Regions from separate parts of the Micromonospora sp. WMMD1076 genome, predicted to be linked through region 1. Evidence: riboswitches for the same ligand, from Rfam matches in the RefSeq annotation. Region 1 holds a riboswitch; each other region holds the start of a gene.
The links. Region 1 has a riboswitch for cyclic di-AMP ahead of O7622_RS04725 (C40 family peptidase). Riboswitches for the same ligand answer to the same signal wherever they lie in the genome.

Region 1 (4,463 bases):
AGGTCATGTCCGGTCGCCCATGCTTTCGCGTCGCATTCTCCGACGGAGAGTCGATCGTCGCCGACGCCGATCACCGCTGGATGACGACCACGCGGGTGGAGCGGAAGCGAATCGCCCGCGGAACGATGACCGGCGGGATGATCCGGACGACCGTGGAGATCGCCTCGGACCTTCACTACGGCGACGGCGAGGTCAACCACCAAGTCGCACTCGCCGAGCCGGTTCAATATCCCACCCGCGAGCTGCCCATCGATCCGTACGTGCTGGGCGCATGGCTCGGCGACGGGACATCCGCCAACGCCGAGTTCACCTGCGCCGACGAGCCGATCCTTGAGGAGATCCGACGGGCTGGCTACCTGGTGCGGAAGACCGTCGCCCCATACGGCTACCGGATCGGTGGAACGGGCCATACCCGCGACGACAGCACCGATGGGTTCATGCCTAACGACTCTCTCTCCAGTTGCCTCAGACGTCTCGGAGTGCTGGGAAACAAGCATGTGCCGCAGCTGTACCTGACCGCGGACATAAGTCAGCGCGTGGCCCTGCTACAGGGACTGATGGACATCGATGGTTACGTCGATGACCGGGGTCGGTGTGAGTTCGTCAGCACCAGGGAACATCTGACGGACGCAGTGGTCGAACTGGCCGCCAGCCTCGGCCTTCGACCAGTCAAACGAAAGAAGCGGGCGATGCTCAACGGCGTCGACAAGGGCCCGGCGTACCAGGTGAAGTTCACGCCGCATGTTCCGGTTTTCCGGCTTCCTCGGAAACTGGCCAGGCAGAAGCTCGATCGCTTCCACCGATTTCGATCGATCGTCGCCGTACAGCCGATGGAATCCGTACCTGTTCGCTGCATCGAGGTGAACGATCCACGCGGGATGTTCCTCGCCGGGCGATCGTTCATTCCCACACACAACTCGAGCCTCGGGCGTCTGGGGCTGCTGACCCACTCGACAGCCGGTTTCATCGACCCGGGCTTCTCCGGTCACGTCACGCTGGAGCTGTCGAACGTGGCGAACCTGCCGATCACGCTCTGGCCGGGCATGAAGATCGGGCAGCTCTGCATCTTCCGGCTCTCCTCGCCGGCCGAGCACCCGTACGGCTCGGCCGTCTACGGTTCGCGGTACCAGGGCCAGCGCGGCCCGACGCCGAGCCGGTCCTGGCGGAGCTGGCGCACCTGGCCGACGCGCTGACGGCACCCGCAGTTGTTAACAGGGGCCCCCTCCTCTACCGGAGGCGTTAAGAGGGGGCCCTTCCTTACACCCGGCCGTAGCTGTTGATGTCGCCGTCGTCGACCCGCTTCATGGTGATCGGCTTGCCGGACTGGGAGGCGTGCACCACCCAGCCGTCGCCCACGTACATCGCCACGTGGTGCAGGTCGCCGTAGTAGAAGACGAGGTCACCGGCGCGCAGCTCGGCCCGGCTCACCCGCTTCGTCATGCCGTGCTGCTGGCGCGCGTTGTGCGGCAGCGAGACGCCGCCCTTGGCCCAGGCCGCCATGGTCAGGCCCGAGCAGTCGAAATGGTCCGGGCCGGCGGCGCCCCAGACGTAGATCTTGCCGATCTGGGCGCAGGCGAACTTGACCGCCGCCCCGGCCGGGCCACCGGGGTAGCCGGCCGGGCAGGGGGCCGGGCGCAGCGGGCCGCCGCCACCGTTGCCGTACACCTTGAGCCGCAGCTTCTGCAGCCGGGCGATCTCGGCGTCGATCTGCTTCTTCTTCACCGCGAGCTGGGCCTCGGTACGCGCCAGCCCGGCGATCATCTCGTCCAGCGGCCTCTTCTTGGCCGCCAGTTCGTCGCGCAGCGCCTCGACGGATCGCACCTGCTCGTGCTGGCGGTGCGCGAAGCGGTCGAGCAGCTCCAGGCCGTTGACCAGGTCGCCGGGCGAGCGGCTGCCCAGCAGCGCGTTGACAGTGGAGAGGTTGTCGCCCTTGTAGGCGTCGGCGGCGAGTCCGCCGACCTGGCCGAGCGCGGCGTCCACCCGGGCCTGGAGGGGTGCGATCTGCCGGCCGAGCGCGTCGGCCTGCTTGCGCCGCGCGGCGAGCTGCTCGCGTACGGCGTTCACCTGTTCGATGACCGGTTCGAGTTTGTTCCAGTCGCTGTCGATCTGCGCCTCGATCTCGGCGACCGAGGGTTCGGCGTGTGCCGCGGTGGCGCCGCCGGTCAGGACGACGGCGGTGCCGACGAGGGCGGCGAGGGCGATGGTGAAGCGGGACCAGCGGGTACGCGGCGCGCCGAGGGACCGGTCGACCGACCGGTTCGACGACGGCCGCGGGGCATGGAGTGCCACCGGGCGTCCGTACTCCTTCTTCCGTATCGCCTACCGGGTTAGCTGACGGATTCGGGCGGGAAGGGAGCCGCCCTACCGCATCGCTGCGGATTCACCCCAGGTACCTGGTTCCCCGGCTCGCCCGGAGGCGACTCGGCGGTGTCGGACCGTCACCGACCGGGTTGGACGGTGAGACGTGCGGCCGACGATTCACCAGAGTAGGGACCGCCGTTATCGATCCGCAACTTCCAGCGGCGTGACACTCCGTACGCGATGACAGGTCAGCCCTCGCCCACAGGTGAAGTTTTCTTTCAACACAGAATACCTGCTGGAAAGGTATTGACCCTCGCGGGTGCGCGGAGTGAGGGTGGAAACGCAGTGACCCCCATCCCTGTCCAGGAGGTTCGATGCACCTCTCCGCCCCGCCGTCGGGCAGACGGATACTGCTCGCCGCCGCAGTGGCGACAGCCACCGCGCTGGCGACCACCGGCCCGGTGACAGCCGCGCCGGACACCGCCGCGCCCGCCTCGGAACGGCAACAACAGTACGCCGCCGCAGCGGCCGAGTACGGCGTACCGCAGAACGTGCTGCTCGGTGTCTCCTATCTGGAGTCCCGCTGGGACACCCACACCGGGCAGCCGAGCACCAGCGGCGGCTACGGCCCGATGCACCTGACCGACGCCGCGCACATCCTCGCCACCCCGGGCAGCGCCCACGTCGACGAGGACGAGGACCCGCGCGGCGACGACTCCCGCCCGCTCACGCTCGACCCGGCCACCGCCGCCGCGCCGACCCAGGAGACGCCGCTGCCGCCCGCCTCCCTCCAGACGCTCGACGCCGCCGCCGCGCTCACCGGGTTCGACGCGCGGGCGCTGCGTACCGACCCGGCCGCGAACATCCGCGGCGGCGCCGCGCTGCTGGCGTCGTACCAGAAGGCTCTGGGCGGGCCGGTCGGCGCCGGCAGCGACCCGGCGGCCTGGTACGGCGCGGTGGCCCGCTACTCCGGCGCGGACACGGCCGACGCCGCGGAGGCCTTCGCCGACGAGGTCTACGACCAGCTCGGCCAGGGCGCCACCCGGACCACCGACGACGGGCAGCGGGTCACGCTCGCCGCGACCGCCGCGAAGCCGGACCGCTCCGCGGTGACCCGGCTCGGCCTGCGCCGCGCCGAGCGGCCGGACGGGCTGGAGTGCCCGGTCCGGCTGGCCTGTGAGTGGATCCCCGCGCCCTACGAGCAGCTCAGCGCCGACCCGGGCGACTACGGCAACCACGACCTGGGCAACCGGCCGAAGCAGCAGAAGATCGAGTACATCGTCATCCACGACACCGAGGGCTACTTCGGCCCGAGCGTCGACCTGGTGAAGCGGGCCGACTATCTGGCCTGGCACTACACGCTGCGCTCGGTGGACGGCTACATCGCCCAGCATGTCAAGACCAAGGACGTGGGCTGGCACGCCGGCAACTGGTACGTCAACGCCAAGTCCATCGGCCTGGAGCACGAGGGCTTCGCCGGCCAGGGCACCTGGTACACCGAGGCGATGTACCGGACCTCCGCCAAGCTGGTCCGCCACCTGGCGCTGAAGTTCGGCATCCCGATGGACCGGCAGCACATCATCGGCCACGACAACGTGCCCGGCACCACCGCCGGCACGGTGCGCGGCATGCACTGGGATCCGGGTCCGTACTGGGACTGGTCGCACTACTTCGACCTGATGAAGGCGCCGTTCCGGACCACCGGCACGGCCCGGACCGGCCTGGTCACCATCGACCCGGACTTCGCCACCAACCGGCCCGCGTTCCTCGGCTGCAACCAGCAGCCGCCCGGCGTCCCGACGCCCACCCCGCCGGCCCAGCCGTGCCCGTCGCGCGGCTCTTCCGCGGTGGTCCTGCGGACCGCGCCGAGCCTGGACGCCCCGCTGGTCAACGACCTCGGGCTGCGCCCGGACGGCACGCCGGACACGATGTACATCTCCGACCACGGCGCCCGCGCCTCGGCCGGTCAGACGTACGCGCTCGCCGGCCGCCAGGGTGACTGGACAGCGATCTGGTACCTCGGCCAGAAGGCGTGGTTCCTCAACCCGGCCTCCGCGCCGACGGCCAAGTGGGCCACCGGCTTCGTCGTGACGCCGCGGCCCGGCAAGGCCACCATCCCGGTGTACGGGCGGGCCTACCCGGAGCAGGCCGCCTACCCGGAC
Region 2 (4,463 bases), 1.9 Mb from region 1:
TGGTGACGTTCGTCGCGGCGCTGGCGGTCGCGGCCTGGTTCGCCGACCCGGTCGTGCCGTGGGCCGCGATCGCCAACCTCTTCCTGGTCCAGGCGTGGATCCCGATCGGCGGCTACTTCTACAGCGTCAACAACGTGAGCTGGTCGCTCTCCTGCGAGCTGGCCTTCTACCTGTGCCTGCCGCTCGTGGTGCCGTGGCTGCGCCGGGCCCGTACCGGGGTGCTGCGGACCGTCCTGGTCGCGGCGCCGCTGCTCATCCTGGCGCTGTGGCCCGGCCAGCAGTTGGTGCCGGAGGAGCAGCGGTGGTGGTTCACCCAGATCCTCCCGGTGACCCGGTCGCTGGAGTTCTGGATGGGCGTGGCCGCCGCCGAGCTGATGCGCCGGCACCGCTGGCGCGGACCGAACCTCGCCGCTGCCACCGGGATCTTCGTCGCCACCTGGGTGATCGCCGCGCTGTGGATCCCGGCCGAGTTCTGGGCGGCGCTGCTCGCTGTCGCGTACCTGCTGGTCATCGCCGCCGCGGCGGACGCCGACGTGCGCGGCCGCCCCACCCCCTGGCGGTCCCGGGCGATGGTCTGGCTCGGTGAGGTCTCGTTCGCCTTCTACCTGGTCCACGTGCTGGTCATGGTCACAGTGCTGCGGCTGACCGGGCACTGGGGGAACGGCCTGCCCGGCTGGCGCGGCCCGGTCGCGGTGCTCGGCTTCCTGGTGGTCACGCTCGCGCTGGCCGCCGCGCTGCACCGCTGGGTGGAGACACCGATGATGCGCCTGCTCGGCCCGTCCCGCCGGGCCCGCGCGGCGTCGCGCGCACCGGCCGTGCCGGCTCCGCGCAGGCCCGCCGAGACCGCCGCCGGCCCGGTCGCCGACGGCGGCGCGAGGCCCGTCACCGGTCCGGCCGAGGACATCGAGTACGCCGGGCGGCGTCGCCCGGACTGACACGCGCACACGTCCGCCGGTCGATCCGCGACACGCCGTGCGGCGGTGCGTTAGTGGGGGGTTCGGCGGTAATTTGTACCCGTGCTTCCGATCGCGCTCACCTGCCCCGTCTGGTGGGTGGCGCGCTGGACCGCCCGGATGCTCGCCAGTCTCGCCGTGGTCGTCGCCTGTTCGTTCGGCGCCGCCACGCTGCCGTCCGGTGTCGCCGCTGCCGCCCCGGCTCCGGCGGTCGCCGCCTCGACGTACACGGTCACCGGCGCCTCGACCGCGACGCGGCCGGAGGCCGACCGCGTGGCCGAGCGGCAGGCCCCTCCCGCCGAGGTGCCGGCGCCCGAGCCCCGGGCGGCCGTCCCGGCCGTCGCGGAGCCGGTCCCGGCCGGACGGGCCGCCGCACCGGCCGGCCCGCGGGCCCCGCCCGCCCGCTGACCCGCTCACGGGCCGCGCCCGTTCCCCGCACCCACCGCACGTCATCCCCGCACCCGCCCCGGCGGCCCTCTCCACCGGCTCGCCCCGGCGAGGTCGTGCGGGCCCTCCCGCCAGGTCCTTCCCGTGAGGTGCCGACCATGTCGCAGACCGCTCTGTACCACTTCCTCACCTCCGTGCCCGAGGCCGCCGCCATCTGGTCCTTCCTGCTGCTGCTCGCGCTGGGCCTGCTCGCCGTGCTCGTCGCCCGGCCCGAACGCGACCCCGCGCCGGAGGCGGCCCCCGAACCGGCCGACGCCGACGCCGCCCGCCGCGACGACCTGATCCGGTACGCCGAGGAGGTCGCGGTGGCCGCCGCCGGGGCCGCCCAGACGGCACGTCGCCGCCGGGAGCGGTGGCTGGCCGCGCAGGACGACGCGGACCGGGCCTGGACCGCGTACGACGAGGCGGACACCGCCGCCCGCCGCCTCGCCGGCGCCGCCGCGCTGCCCGCCCCGCGCACGCCACGCACCCCTGCCGAGTACGCGGCCCGGGAGCGCTGGCTGCACCACGCCGCCATGACGGCGCACTGGCGGGGCGACCTGACCGCCCGTCAGCTCGCCGACGTGCTGGCGCGCCGCAACGGGTGGGATCCGCGCCGGCACCCGGCCGCGCAGGAGATCGTGCTGGCCCGCACCGTCCGGGACGGGCGCCGGGCCGGATGGGAGAGCGCCGCCGCGCGGGAGCGGGCAGCCTGGCGGGACGCCGAACTGGCCGCCGAGGCCGCCCGGACGCTCGCCGCCGAGGCGTACGCGGCCACTGCGGCGCTGCGGCCCGTCCCGGCGTACCGGAGCGCGACGCCGAGCGCCTCGCCGGTGCCCGCGTCGGTCCGGAACGCGCGGTGGCGACCGGCCCGGGTCGGCTGAGACGGCCGTCTCGACCGAATCGTTACCCGGAACGTGGTGAACCCGGTCACCCGGGCCGCCGAAACGGGCGTCGGGCGCAGAACAGGTCACCGAGTTGCGCAATTGCGCGCGGGGTCCTCGCCGTCTGTCCGCTTTCCGCCGCCGGGTGCCGTCGAAACTGCTTGTCCCATTGAGTGAAGTCAGTAACCGGGTGTTCCGAAATCCGTTACCAAGGATCATGTTTACGCAGGTCGGGGCGCTTGGCAGGGGACATACCCACCGGTAGTGTCGGCGCGTCCGATGCGGTAATCGATCGCCGACGGCGACGCCGCACCGACCCGCCTAATCGTGTTCCACGAACCGGGGACCCATGAGCAACATCGGGGTGAATCCGCGAGCCCACGGCCCGCGGTAGGGCGTACTTCCCGCCCGAATCCGTCAGCTAACCCGGTCGGCGGCCACGGAAGGAGTACCCCTCGTGCCCACCCCTCGATCGTCCCCCCGCCTCCACGGCACCGCGGTGCCCTCGCGCGCCTGACGCGCGACCGGCAACCGCCCCCTTGGGCGCCCGGCATCACGGGCGTTCCCGATCCCCCGGCCATCCGGCCCGCCAGCACGTGTGAGTTCCTCCGCGTGCCGGGCCGGCGTGCGCCGCTCACGCCCCGTGGAGGATTTCGTGAAGCACCACCTGAAGCGTCAGCTGCGACGGATCGTCACCGAACGCCCGTACCAGATCATCGCCGGCTCGGCCGCCGCGCTCGTGCTGGCCGCCGGTGCCGGCACCGTCGCCACCGCCGGTGACGACGCCCCGGTCCAGGAGAACACCGCGGCGGTCGCCGAGCTCGGCGCCGCCCGCCTCGGCGAGCAGCCCGCCAGCCGCAGCGAGGCCCGCATCGCCGTACCGCAGGCGCCGCCAAGCGTCTCCGCCACGGCCGGCGCGTCGCCGAGCGCCTCCCCGTCCGCGAAGGTCACGGCCGACCCGGACACCACGCCCAAGGCCAAGCCGAAGCCGCCGTCGAGCAAGTCGCTCGACTACGACTACCAGGCGCAGATCAACTACTTCTACTGCGGCCCGGCCGCCGTGCGCAACGCGCTCAGCGCCGCCGGCATCGAGCGCAGCCAGGATGCGCTCGCCGGCCCTCTCGGCACCACCGAGATGGGCACCAACTCGGCCGAGGACACCACCCGTGTGCTCAACCAGCAGGTCAAGGGCAACCCGTACCGGACCCGGATGATTCCCGGCTCGGCCACCCCGGCCCAGATGGACCGCCTCCAGGCCGACGTGGTCGAGGCGATCAGCAACGGCCGGGGGGTCGTCGCGAACGTCGCCGGTACGGCCACCGACACCAACGGTGGCTGGCACTCGTTCCCGGGCGGCCACTACGTCGCGGTGGTCGGCTACAAGGACGACGGCCGGACCGTACGGATCGCCGACTCGGCCGACCCGTCGCTGCCCTCGTACTGGGTCACCACGATCGACCTGGCGCACTGGATCGCCAGCCGCGGCTACTCCGCCTGAGAAGTCCCGCACGCTCCGAAGGCCGGCACCCCACCCCGGGGTGCCGGCCTTCCCCGCCCCCGCTCCGCCCTCGCCCCCGGGGCCCTCGGCTCGCTGACCTTGCACTTGTGGCCCTGTCATAGCGGACGAGCCGGGCATCCTTGGGGCCGCAACTGCAAGATCGAGGGGGCGAGGGGGGTGGGGGTTCGGTCTCGCGTGGGCGGGGCGGGCGGTGGCAGACTGCGCCAATGGGCGATGCGACGGGGAAGCGGCACCTGATTCTCCTGCACGGCATGGGTGCCACCGGCGAGGTGTGGCTGCCCTGGGCGCCGCTGCTGGAGCGCCGCTGGCCCGGCCGCTGGCTCGCTCCCGACCTGGCGGGTCACGGCTGGTCGCCGCCGCTCGACGGCTACTCGTTCGAGGCCCTGGCCCAGCGCGTGGTCGACGGGCTCGGCCCGGTCCGGCTCGGCCCCGAGGACCGGCTGGTGCTGCTCGGGCACTCGCTCGGCGGGGTGGTGGCGCTGGCGCTCGCGGCCCGGCAGCGAGGGCTTCCGGTCGACGCGGTGGTCGGGCTCGGCATCAAGGCGGTCTGGTCCCCGGCCGAGCTGGCGAAGTCGGTGGAACTGGCTGCCCGGCCGGTCACCTGGTTCGCCACCCGTGACGAGGCGGCCCGCCGCTACCTGCGGGTCTCCGGGCTCGCCGGGCTGTTCGCCCCGGACCATC
Region 3 (4,463 bases), 460 kb from region 1:
GGTGACCTCTTCGTGGTGCGGACGGCCGGGCACACCGCGGGGCCGGAGGTGCTCGGCAGCGTCGAGTACGCGGTCACCGTGCTCGGCACCCCGCTCGTGGTGGTGCTCGGGCACGACTCGTGCGGCGCGGTCCAGGCCGCCCGGGAGGGGTTCCGGACCGGCGCCGCCCCGGTCGGGCACCTGGGCGCGGTGGTGGACGCGGTCTCGCCCAGCCTGCTGCGCGCCGCCCGCCAGGGCGTGGACGACCTGGACGGCATCGTCGACGTCCACATCGCGCAGACCGTCGAGACGCTGCTGGCCCGGTCCGCCGTGCTGGCCGAGCGGGTGGCGGCCGGGCGGTGCACGGTGGTGGGCATGTCGTACCGGCTCGCCGGCGGCGAGGTGCGGACCGTGGCGCAGTCCCCGGCTCCGCTGCCCGCTCCGGCGGCGCCCGCCGACCCGGCGCTGGCCGGCTGACACGCACGGATGACGAAGAAGGGCCGCCCTCGGGCGGCCCCTTCTCGCTGTGCCCGGGTCAGAGCATCGACATGTGGACGTGGTCGGTGTGGTTCGAGGGTCCGCTGTACGAACTCCAGCCGGTGGCCGGGAACCAGATCTGCCGGTTCCAGATGACGTAGTAGATGCCCAGCCGGTCGGCGTTGCGGATGAGGAAGGCGGCCACCTCGTTGCCGTACCTGCGGGTGTCGTTGTTGTGCCAGGCCGCGAAGCCGCTGTTCTGGAGCGACCAGTCACACGCCTTGCCCTTGGGGTGCTCCCACGGCCCGCCGGGCCGGTAGCAGCCCACGAAGCGCTTGAAGCCCGCGCGCCGGACCTCCTTGTACGCGTGCAACGTGCGCGGCGTGACGCAGCCCGAGGTGGTCGGGTCGTCCTCGCTGCACGACTCCGCCTTCCACCCGCCGTCGGCGGTACGGCCGGGGCCGATCTTGGCGACCGGTGAGGTGGCGGAGACCAGGCCGCCGGTGAAGCCGAGACCGCCGACGAGCTTCAGCGCGCGCTCGGCCTGCACCTTCTCGCGCTCCATCGCGTTCTTCTGCTTCTCCTGCTCGCGCACCTCGGCGTCGAGCGCGATCTTGGCCTGCTCGGCGCGGGTCTTGACCGCGTTGATGGCGGCCAGGCGCTGCGCGTTGAGGAGGTTCAGCTCGTCCAGGGCGTTGACCCGGCGGACGAACGAGTCGGGCGAGTTGCTCTCCAGCAGCATCGCCATCGCGCCCATCCGGCCGGTCCGGTAGGACTGGGCGGCGAGCTGGTTGACCTGCGGGCTGAGCGCTTCGAGCTCGGCCTGTGCCGTCCTCACCTCGGCCGCCAGCCGCCGCTGGCGGTCCTGCGACTTGGCGAGCTTCGCCTTGGCCTGGAGGAAGGCCCGGTTGGCGGCGTCGATCGCCTCGGTGATGAGCGGCGGTTCGCCGTCCTCCTCGTGTCCCGAGGGGGTGCCGGGGGCCGCCGCGGTGGGGGCCGCGGTCGCCGGGGTCGGCCCGGCCAGCACGGCCAGCGAGGCCAGCACGGCCACCACGGGTGTCAGCCAGCGGCGCAGGGGTGCCGTCACAGTGTTCCCTTCCGTCGGCCGCCGACCGGGTTAGCTGACGGGTTCGGGACGGAAGTGGCCCCTACCGCTGTCGCGGATTCACCCCATGTACCTGGTTCCCCGGCTCGCCCGCGGGCGATTGGGCGGCGGCACCGCTGGCGCCGGTGCGCGCCTTCGGCGGTGACCGGCAGCGAGGTTACCTGACAGCACTCCTGAGGATCTACGTCCGGAAGCCGACCAATAGCGAGATTTCGCCGTGGCGCACCGTGACCAGCGTCGCGTTTGAAATCGATGGTCACGCTGCGGAGTGTCACCATGCGGCCTCCGTGCTCTTTCCGCCGCCCAGGGCCTCCAGCGCGTCGTGGCGTCCGGCCGGCGGCCGGGCCGCGGGTGGCGCAGGCTCCGCGCCGCCCGAGCGCCGCCCGGCGGTGGTCACGATCGCGGCCAGTCCGGTCGTCAGCGGTACGGCGGCGATCAGGCCGAGCGTCGCCACCGCGCTGCGGACGATCTCCTGGGCGAGGAACTCGCTGGTGAGGATCTCGCTCACCGGGCGGGAATCGGCGACCAGGAGGAGCAGCAGCGGCAGCGAGGCGCCCGCGTACGCCAGCACGATGGTGTTGACTGTGGATGCGATGTGGGCCCGGCCGACCCGGGTCGCCGCCCGGTAGAGCTGCCGCCGGGACAGCCCGGGGTTGGCGTGCGCCAGTTCGGTGACGGTGGCCGCCTGGGTGACTGTGACGTCGTCCAGCACGCCCAGCGAGCCGATGATGATGCCGGCCAGCAGCAGCCCGTGCAGGTCCACGCCGCCCTGGAACATGGACAGCGTGGTGGCGTCCTCGCTGCCGAAACCGGTCAGGTGGGTGGCGGACGTGGCGAGCAGGCCGAGCACGCCGGTGACCACCAGGCTGCCGAGCGTGCCGAGCACCGCCACCGACGTCTGCGCGGTGATCCCGTGGGTCAGGTAGAGCACCACGAACATGATCAACGCGGCGCCCACGATCGCCACCAGCAACGGTGGCTGGCCGGCGCCGATGCCCGGCAGCACGAAGCCGAGGAGGATGGCGAAGCTGGCCACCAGGCCGCCGAGCGCGGCGAGCCCGCGCCAGCGGCCGAACGCCACGATCGCGGCGGCGAACAGCACCATCAGCCAGATCAGCGGCGTACCGCGCTGGTGCTCGGCGATGTTGTAGGACTTCACCGCCGGGTCGCCCGGGTCGGTCAGCTCGACCAGGACGACCTCGTCGCCGACCGCGACCCGGGGTGCGCCGGGCCCGGCCGGGATCGGCGTCTCGACCTGCCGGCCCGCGTCCGGGCCCTGCTCGGCGGTGACTGTCACAGTGCCGCAGGGGCCACCCCCGCCGTCCGGCGCCTCCGGGGTCGGCGGGCAGGGCTCGGTGACCACACGGGTCACTGTGCCGTGGTAGCGGGGGACGTCCGCTCCGCCGACCGGCTCCCGGTCCTGCCGGGGCCAGAGCACCAGCGTCGCGATCACGGTGAGCGCGAACAGCGGCACCACCACGGCGACGAGCAGCCGTCGTACGCCCGGCGGTGCGGCGGGTGCGGGGCGGGTGTGGTCGGCACCCATGGCGTCTCTCCCAACGGTCGCGGCGACGCCTGGTCCGCCGGACCGGTCTGGTCACCCGGCCGGCGCGGACGTGTCGACCACGTCCGGGTCGTCGCCCGGCCATGGTAGGCGGCCCGGCCGGCCGCTCCCGGACGCCGCGACCGGAGGTCTCCGCTCAGCCGCGCTTCATCAGGCGGCCGACGGCGGCCATCATCTCGGTCGCCATCTCGTCGGCCCGGCCCTCGGCGGCGCCCTCGTGCATGCAGTGCCGGGCGTGCCCGTCGAGCAGGCCCAGCCCGACCTTGTCCAGCGCCGCCTGGATGGCCGAGATCTGCGTCAGCACGTCGATGCAGTAGCGGTCGTCCTCGACCATCTTCTCGATGCCACGGACCTGGCCCTCGATCCGGCGGAGCCGGCCGAGGAGTTGGTCCTTGCTGGCGGTGTAGCCCCGGGTCGGGCTGGACGGCGCGGTCATGAGACCGAGGATAGCGTACCCCTCGGGGGTATGCTAACGTTCCGAACGTACCCCTAGGGGGTATCAGATCGGAGGGCGAGATGGAGACCACCTACCAGGTGAACGGCATGACCTGCGGGCACTGCGTCAACTCGGTGAGCACCGAGCTGAGCGCGCTTCCGGGCGTCACCGACGTCCAGGTCGACCTGGCCGGCGGCCGGGTCACCGTCACCAGTCAGAACCCGCTGGACGCGGACGCGGTCCGCGCGGCGGTCGACGAGGCCGGCTACGACCTCGCCGGTGCGTGACGGGTCCGGCGGACCCGCGACAACCGAGGAGACACCATGAACACGGCGACGAAGCTCAGCGGCTTCGCGCTCGGCCTCGTGGCGGTGTTCGGCGCGGCGTACGGGATCGGCAACCTGGCCGATCCCGTCACGCCGGCCGCCGAGACCCGCCACGACGACAGCGACCACGGGGCCGGCGACGCCGGTCACGGTGACGAGAGCCACGCGGGCGGCGCCCCCGCGCACCTGCCCGGCGGGCTGCTCGTCTCCGAACGCGGCTACACGTTCCAGCCCGCCGCCGCCCCGGCCGGGCAGTTCGCCTTCCGGATCACCGGCCCGGACGGCGCCCCGGTCACCCGCTTCGAGGTGGCCCACGACAAGCGCATGCACCTGATCGTCGCCCGCCGGGACCTCTCCGGGTTCCGGCACGTCCACCCGGAGATGACCGGCGACGGCACCTGGCGGGTCGCCTCGCCGCTGGGCGGCCCCGGCGTCTGGCGGGCGTTCGCCGACTTCACACCCGAAGGCGGGGAGCCGCTCACCCTCGGCCTGGACGTCACGGTCCCCGGGGAGCTGACCGCCCGGCCGCTGCCGGCACCGGCGACCAGCACCACAGTCGACGGCTACACGGTCACC
Region 4 (4,463 bases), 1.6 Mb from region 1:
GCATACATAGCGATGTGAACATACATTGAGCCTGGCCGGTACGGGGCAGGAAGGGTGTTGGCGTGGGCGCAGGTCATGACCACAGCGGCGCGGTGACGAACGCGGCACACCGCCACCGGGGCCGCCTCTGGGCCGCCTTCGCGCTGCTCGCCGCCCTGATGGTGGTCGAGGCGGTGGCCGCGTTCACAACCGGCTCGCTGGCCCTGCTCTCCGACGCCGGGCACATGTTCACCGACGTCCTCGGCATCGGCATGGCGCTGGCCGCGATCACCGCCACCCGCCGCGCCGGCACCGACCCGCAGCGCACGTTCGGGCTCTACCGGCTGGAGGTGCTCGCCGCCCTCGCCAACGCCGTGCTGCTCGGCGCCGTCGCGATCTACGTCCTGGTCGAGGCGGTACGCCGGTTCGGCGAGCCGCCGGAGGTGCTGGCCGGCCCGATGCTCGTGGTGGCGGTGCTCGGCCTGCTCGCCAACATCATCGCGTTCGCGCTGCTGCGCGCCGGGTCGAAGGAGAGCATCAACCTGCGCGGGGCGTACCTGGAGGTGCTCGGCGACCTGCTCGGCTCGCTCGGCGTGATCGCCGCCGCGCTGGTCATCACGGTGACCGACTGGTGGTGGGCGGACCCGCTGGTCGCCGTCGGGATCGGCCTGTTCATCCTGCCGCGCACCTGGCGGCTCGGCCGGGCCGCGCTGCGCATCCTGGTGCAGGCCGCGCCGGAGCACCTCCAGGTCACAGCCGTGCACGACCGGCTGGCCGCCGTACCCGGCGTGGCCGAGGTGCACGACCTGCACGTCTGGACGCTCACCTCGGGCATGGAGGTGGCCTCGGCGCACCTGACCACCGACCCGGGCGTGGACCCGGGCGTGGTGCTGGCCGCCGCGCGGGCCGCCCTGCACGAGGACTTCTCCATCGATCACGCCACGTTGCAGGTCGAACCCGGAGCGTCGGCCGGAGTGTGCGGACAGACCGAGTGGTGATTAGGACACACTTAAATCCCTGTGGCTAATGTAGTCTTATGCCGGTTTTGCCCCGCCTAGTGGCGCTGCTCGACGGAGCCGCGCCCGGGCAGCGCCGGTAGTCTCGGTCGCGGCCGCACCCGCGGACGCCACCCGGCCCCGGTGGGGCGGCCGTCGCCTAATCGTCCGCAGGGACGAGCCGGGGAACCACGTACGTGGGGTGCATCCGCGTCAGCGGTAGGGATTTTCCGTCCCGAACCCGTCAGCTAACCCGGTCGGCGTTGACGGAAGGACGTGTGCATGCCCGCAGTGGCACCTGTACGACGGACGGCCGCCCGGTTGGCGGCCCTGCTCGTCGCGACGCTGGCCCTCGGCGTCGCGACCGTTCCGGCCTCCCCCGCCTCCGCGGCGCCGGTGACCGGCCTGCTCGCCGCAGCGCCCGGCGACGACGAGGGTGGCACGCCCGAACTGCGTGCCCAGCTCGACGCGGCCGGCAAGGGCTGGCTGGAGGCGAAGGCCGCGCTCAACCGGTCGGTGACCCGCCAGAAGCAGCTCAACGACCAGCTCAAGACGGTCGGCGCCGAACTGGCCGTCCGCGACGCCAAGGTCGGCGAGATCGCCGTCGTGGCGTACCGCAACGGCCGCCTGGGCACCGCCGGGGCGCTGCTCGGCAGCAGCAGCCCGGAGGGCTTCATGGACCGGGCCGCCGCGCTGGAGCAGGTCGCCGCGCACGAGGACCGTACGCTGCGCGACCTGATCACCACCCGGGACGAGGCCACCCGCACCCGCGCCCAGCTCGACGCAGAGATCCGCGAACAGCGCAAGCAGGTGACGGTGATGGCCAAGCGCAAGGAGCAGGCCGAGCGCGCCCTGGAGGTGGCGAACGACAGCACCTCGCGCAGCAGCAGCGGCGGTGGCAGCGTCCAGGGCACCTCCGGCAAGAACGCGAAGCCGGCACCGCGCAACTCGGACGGCTCCTGGCCGTCGGAGTCGTGCAGCGTCAACGACCCCACCCCGGCGAACGGCTGCATCACCCCGCGCACGCTGCACGCGCTGCAACAGGCCAAGGCGGCGGGCTTCACCAGGTACGTCTCGTGCCACCGGCCCAGCGGCTCGGGTGAGCACCCGAAGGGGCGGGCCTGCGACTTCGCCGCGCAGAAGAACGGCTTCGGCGGCGTGGCCACCGGCGGTGACCGGACGTACGGCAACAACCTGGCCGCGTACTTCGTGCGCAACGCCGACCCGCTCGCCGTGCTCTACGTGATCTGGTTCAAGCAGATCTGGCTGCCCAGCAGCGGGTGGAAGTCGTACAGCGGCGGCAACGGCGACCCGTCCAGCGACCACACCAACCACGTGCACCTGTCGGTGTACTGAGCCGCCCCGAGAGGGCCGGCCGGATCAGGCCGGCCGACCCTCCAGGGTCGCTCCGAGACGCGCCGCCAGGCCCAGGTGAGCCGCCCGGGCCTGGCGGAACGCGTACCCGAACAGTGGCGCCGGCGCGGTGAGCGTGATCTCCACGTCGATGCGTACCGTGCCGTCGGGCTCGTCGCGCAGCCGGGTGTGGTTGCGGACGGTCGTCGCGGGCTGCTGCCGCGCCACCGTGACCACCTCGTCCTCGCCGGCGATCAGCACGTCCGCCTGGTACGTGACCGGGAAGTGCAGCGGGCCGAGTTGCAGCCGGTCGGTGATCGCGTAGCTGGCCAGCGCGCCCGGCCGGGACGGCAGCTTCCGGACCCGGACGATCAGCGGATGCAGCTCACCCTGGCGACTCAGGTCACCGAGCAGGGCCACCGCTTCGGCCCGGCTGCACCGGGCCTGCACGGTGTAGCTGAAGCTGTCGCTGCTCTGCAAGCGGGGCCCCCTCGCCGTCGTGCGTCGCGACGATCGTCCCGTACCGACGCCGGACTGGCAACGGGTAGAAGGTCCCCTGGCCGCAGGGGGTGTGAGCGGCACGCTCAGGCGCCGGGCAGCACCTCGGGGGTGTCGTCGGCGAACCACGGCTCGGGCGCGCCGAACAGGCCGAGCAGGCCGGTCACCCAGAGCTGCCGGTGCACGAACCGGCTCGGCTCGGTGACCACGAGCTTGACGCCGCTGACCTCGCAGGTCTGGAAGCCGGCGACCATGGCGCTGATGCCGACCGAGTCGATGAACGTGACGAGCCGCATGTTCAGCTCGATCCGCGCCGGGCGGCCCTTCGCGAGCACCTCGGCGATCGCTTCCCGCACCTCGTACGCGGTGTCGACGTCGATCTCCCCACGGGGCGCGATCTGGACGACACCACCCGGCCGCACCGACTTCACGATCGACAGGCTCACGCGAGCACCTCCACTCGCCCGAAACGGGCGCCTCATCAGTACGCGGGCCGCGACCGAGAGTATTCCTCCAACGGCCCGGTCGCCACCCCCCGGGATGAGCAATTCGCGAACTGGGCACACCTGGGCGTACCCAATCCGGACCTCCGGGTTCCAGTTTCCCCTTCAAGGCGGGTCACGACCAGCCGTGCGGCCGGGCGGACCCGCCGATCCGCCGACCAGGGTAGCGGGCGCACGCACGTCCCGCGGGCACCGGTCCCGGCACGTTAGGGTGGTTCGTCCCGTTCGCCGCTCGCGGGCCGCGAACGCGGCATGGTTTGCCGGGCGCGCCGGTGGGGCACTGCCGGAGACAGTGAACCCGCCGGATGGACACCGGAGTCCGAAGTGGCCGCCGGCCTTCGGCACCCGAGGAGGTACAACGATGTTCGGATCCAACCTGCTGGACCGCCGGGGCAAGGCCGAGCGGGTCGCCGACCAGGCGTGGCAGCACCTGGTCTCGGCCGTCGGTTCCGCCGGTGACAGCGTGCGCGACGCCACCCGGACCGCCCGCCGCAGTTCCTCCGGCCTCGCCGACGACGCCACCGACATGGTCGGCACCGCCGCCGAGGAGGCACGCCGCCGGGCCGGCCTCGCGTTCGACGCGCTCGCCGGCCGCCGGCCCGCGCTGCCGTGGACGCTGCTGATCGCGGCGGCGCTCGCCGGCGCGGCGATCGGCTGGGCCGCCGGCACGGCGGCACGCGCCGCCGGCAGCCGGGACCGCGCCGCGGACGAGATCGAGTTCGTGGACGTGGACCGGCCGAACTCCCCGGCCGACCTGGACGGCTGACCCGCCCGTACGACACGACGACGGCCGCCCCCGCGACTCCCGGGGACGGCCGTCGTGCAGCCTCACCCGGGCCGGGTGAGGCCCGCTCACCCGGGGCGCGCGCAGGATCGCTGGTGCGGGACCACGTGCCCGCGCCGCGATCGACGGGAGGGGGAGCCGGATGGCCACCGACACGATCACGCGTACCGACCGGGACATCCAGTCCGCCGTGCTCGACGAGCTGACCTGGGAGCCCCGGGTCGGCCCGGACGAGATCGGGGTGACAGTCACCGAGGGGGTGGTGACGCTCACCGGCCGGGTGGACAGCTACGCCAAGAAGTGGGCCGCCGAGCGGGCCGCGCACCGGGTCGCCCGCGTCCGCGCGGTCGC

Region 2: another riboswitch for cyclic di-AMP. It lies ahead of O7622_RS13755 (C39 family peptidase); the one in region 1 lies ahead of O7622_RS04725 (C40 family peptidase).
Region 3: another riboswitch for cyclic di-AMP. It lies ahead of O7622_RS07045 (hypothetical protein); the one in region 1 lies ahead of O7622_RS04725 (C40 family peptidase).
Region 4: another riboswitch for cyclic di-AMP. It lies ahead of O7622_RS26165 (hypothetical protein); the one in region 1 lies ahead of O7622_RS04725 (C40 family peptidase).

The regions. Positions count from the first base shown of each region.
Region 1 is NZ_CP120862.1:958,948-963,410, reverse strand. It holds partial or broken gene O7622_RS29175 (hypothetical protein) at 1-722, shown strand, start outside; partial or broken gene dcd (dCTP deaminase) at 918-1,193, shown strand; gene O7622_RS04725 (C40 family peptidase) at 1,258-2,289, opposite strand; cyclic di-AMP (ydaO/yuaA leader) riboswitch at 2,303-2,437, opposite strand; gene O7622_RS04720 (peptidoglycan recognition family protein) at 2,676-4,463, shown strand, end outside.
Region 2 is NZ_CP120862.1:2,833,707-2,838,169, forward strand. It holds gene O7622_RS13740 (acyltransferase) at 1-935, shown strand, start outside; gene O7622_RS13745 (hypothetical protein) at 1,017-1,361, shown strand; gene O7622_RS13750 (hypothetical protein) at 1,499-2,263, shown strand; cyclic di-AMP (ydaO/yuaA leader) riboswitch at 2,572-2,714, shown strand; gene O7622_RS13755 (C39 family peptidase) at 2,907-3,761, shown strand; gene O7622_RS13760 (alpha/beta fold hydrolase) at 3,989-4,463, shown strand, end outside.
Region 3 is NZ_CP120862.1:1,422,365-1,426,827, forward strand. It holds gene O7622_RS07040 (carbonic anhydrase) at 1-456, shown strand, start outside; gene O7622_RS07045 (hypothetical protein) at 515-1,543, opposite strand; cyclic di-AMP (ydaO/yuaA leader) riboswitch at 1,547-1,678, opposite strand; gene O7622_RS07050 (YibE/F family protein) at 1,833-3,107, opposite strand; gene O7622_RS07055 (metal-sensitive transcriptional regulator) at 3,262-3,561, opposite strand; gene O7622_RS07060 (heavy-metal-associated domain-containing protein) at 3,642-3,848, shown strand; gene O7622_RS07065 (hypothetical protein) at 3,885-4,463, shown strand, end outside.
Region 4 is NZ_CP120862.1:5,814,707-5,819,169, forward strand. It holds gene O7622_RS26160 (cation diffusion facilitator family transporter) at 63-977, shown strand; cyclic di-AMP (ydaO/yuaA leader) riboswitch at 1,122-1,252, shown strand; gene O7622_RS26165 (hypothetical protein) at 1,257-2,330, shown strand; gene O7622_RS26170 (SRPBCC family protein) at 2,355-2,807, opposite strand; gene O7622_RS26175 (STAS domain-containing protein) at 2,912-3,271, opposite strand; gene O7622_RS26180 (hypothetical protein) at 3,690-4,094, shown strand; gene O7622_RS26185 (BON domain-containing protein) at 4,255-4,463, shown strand, end outside.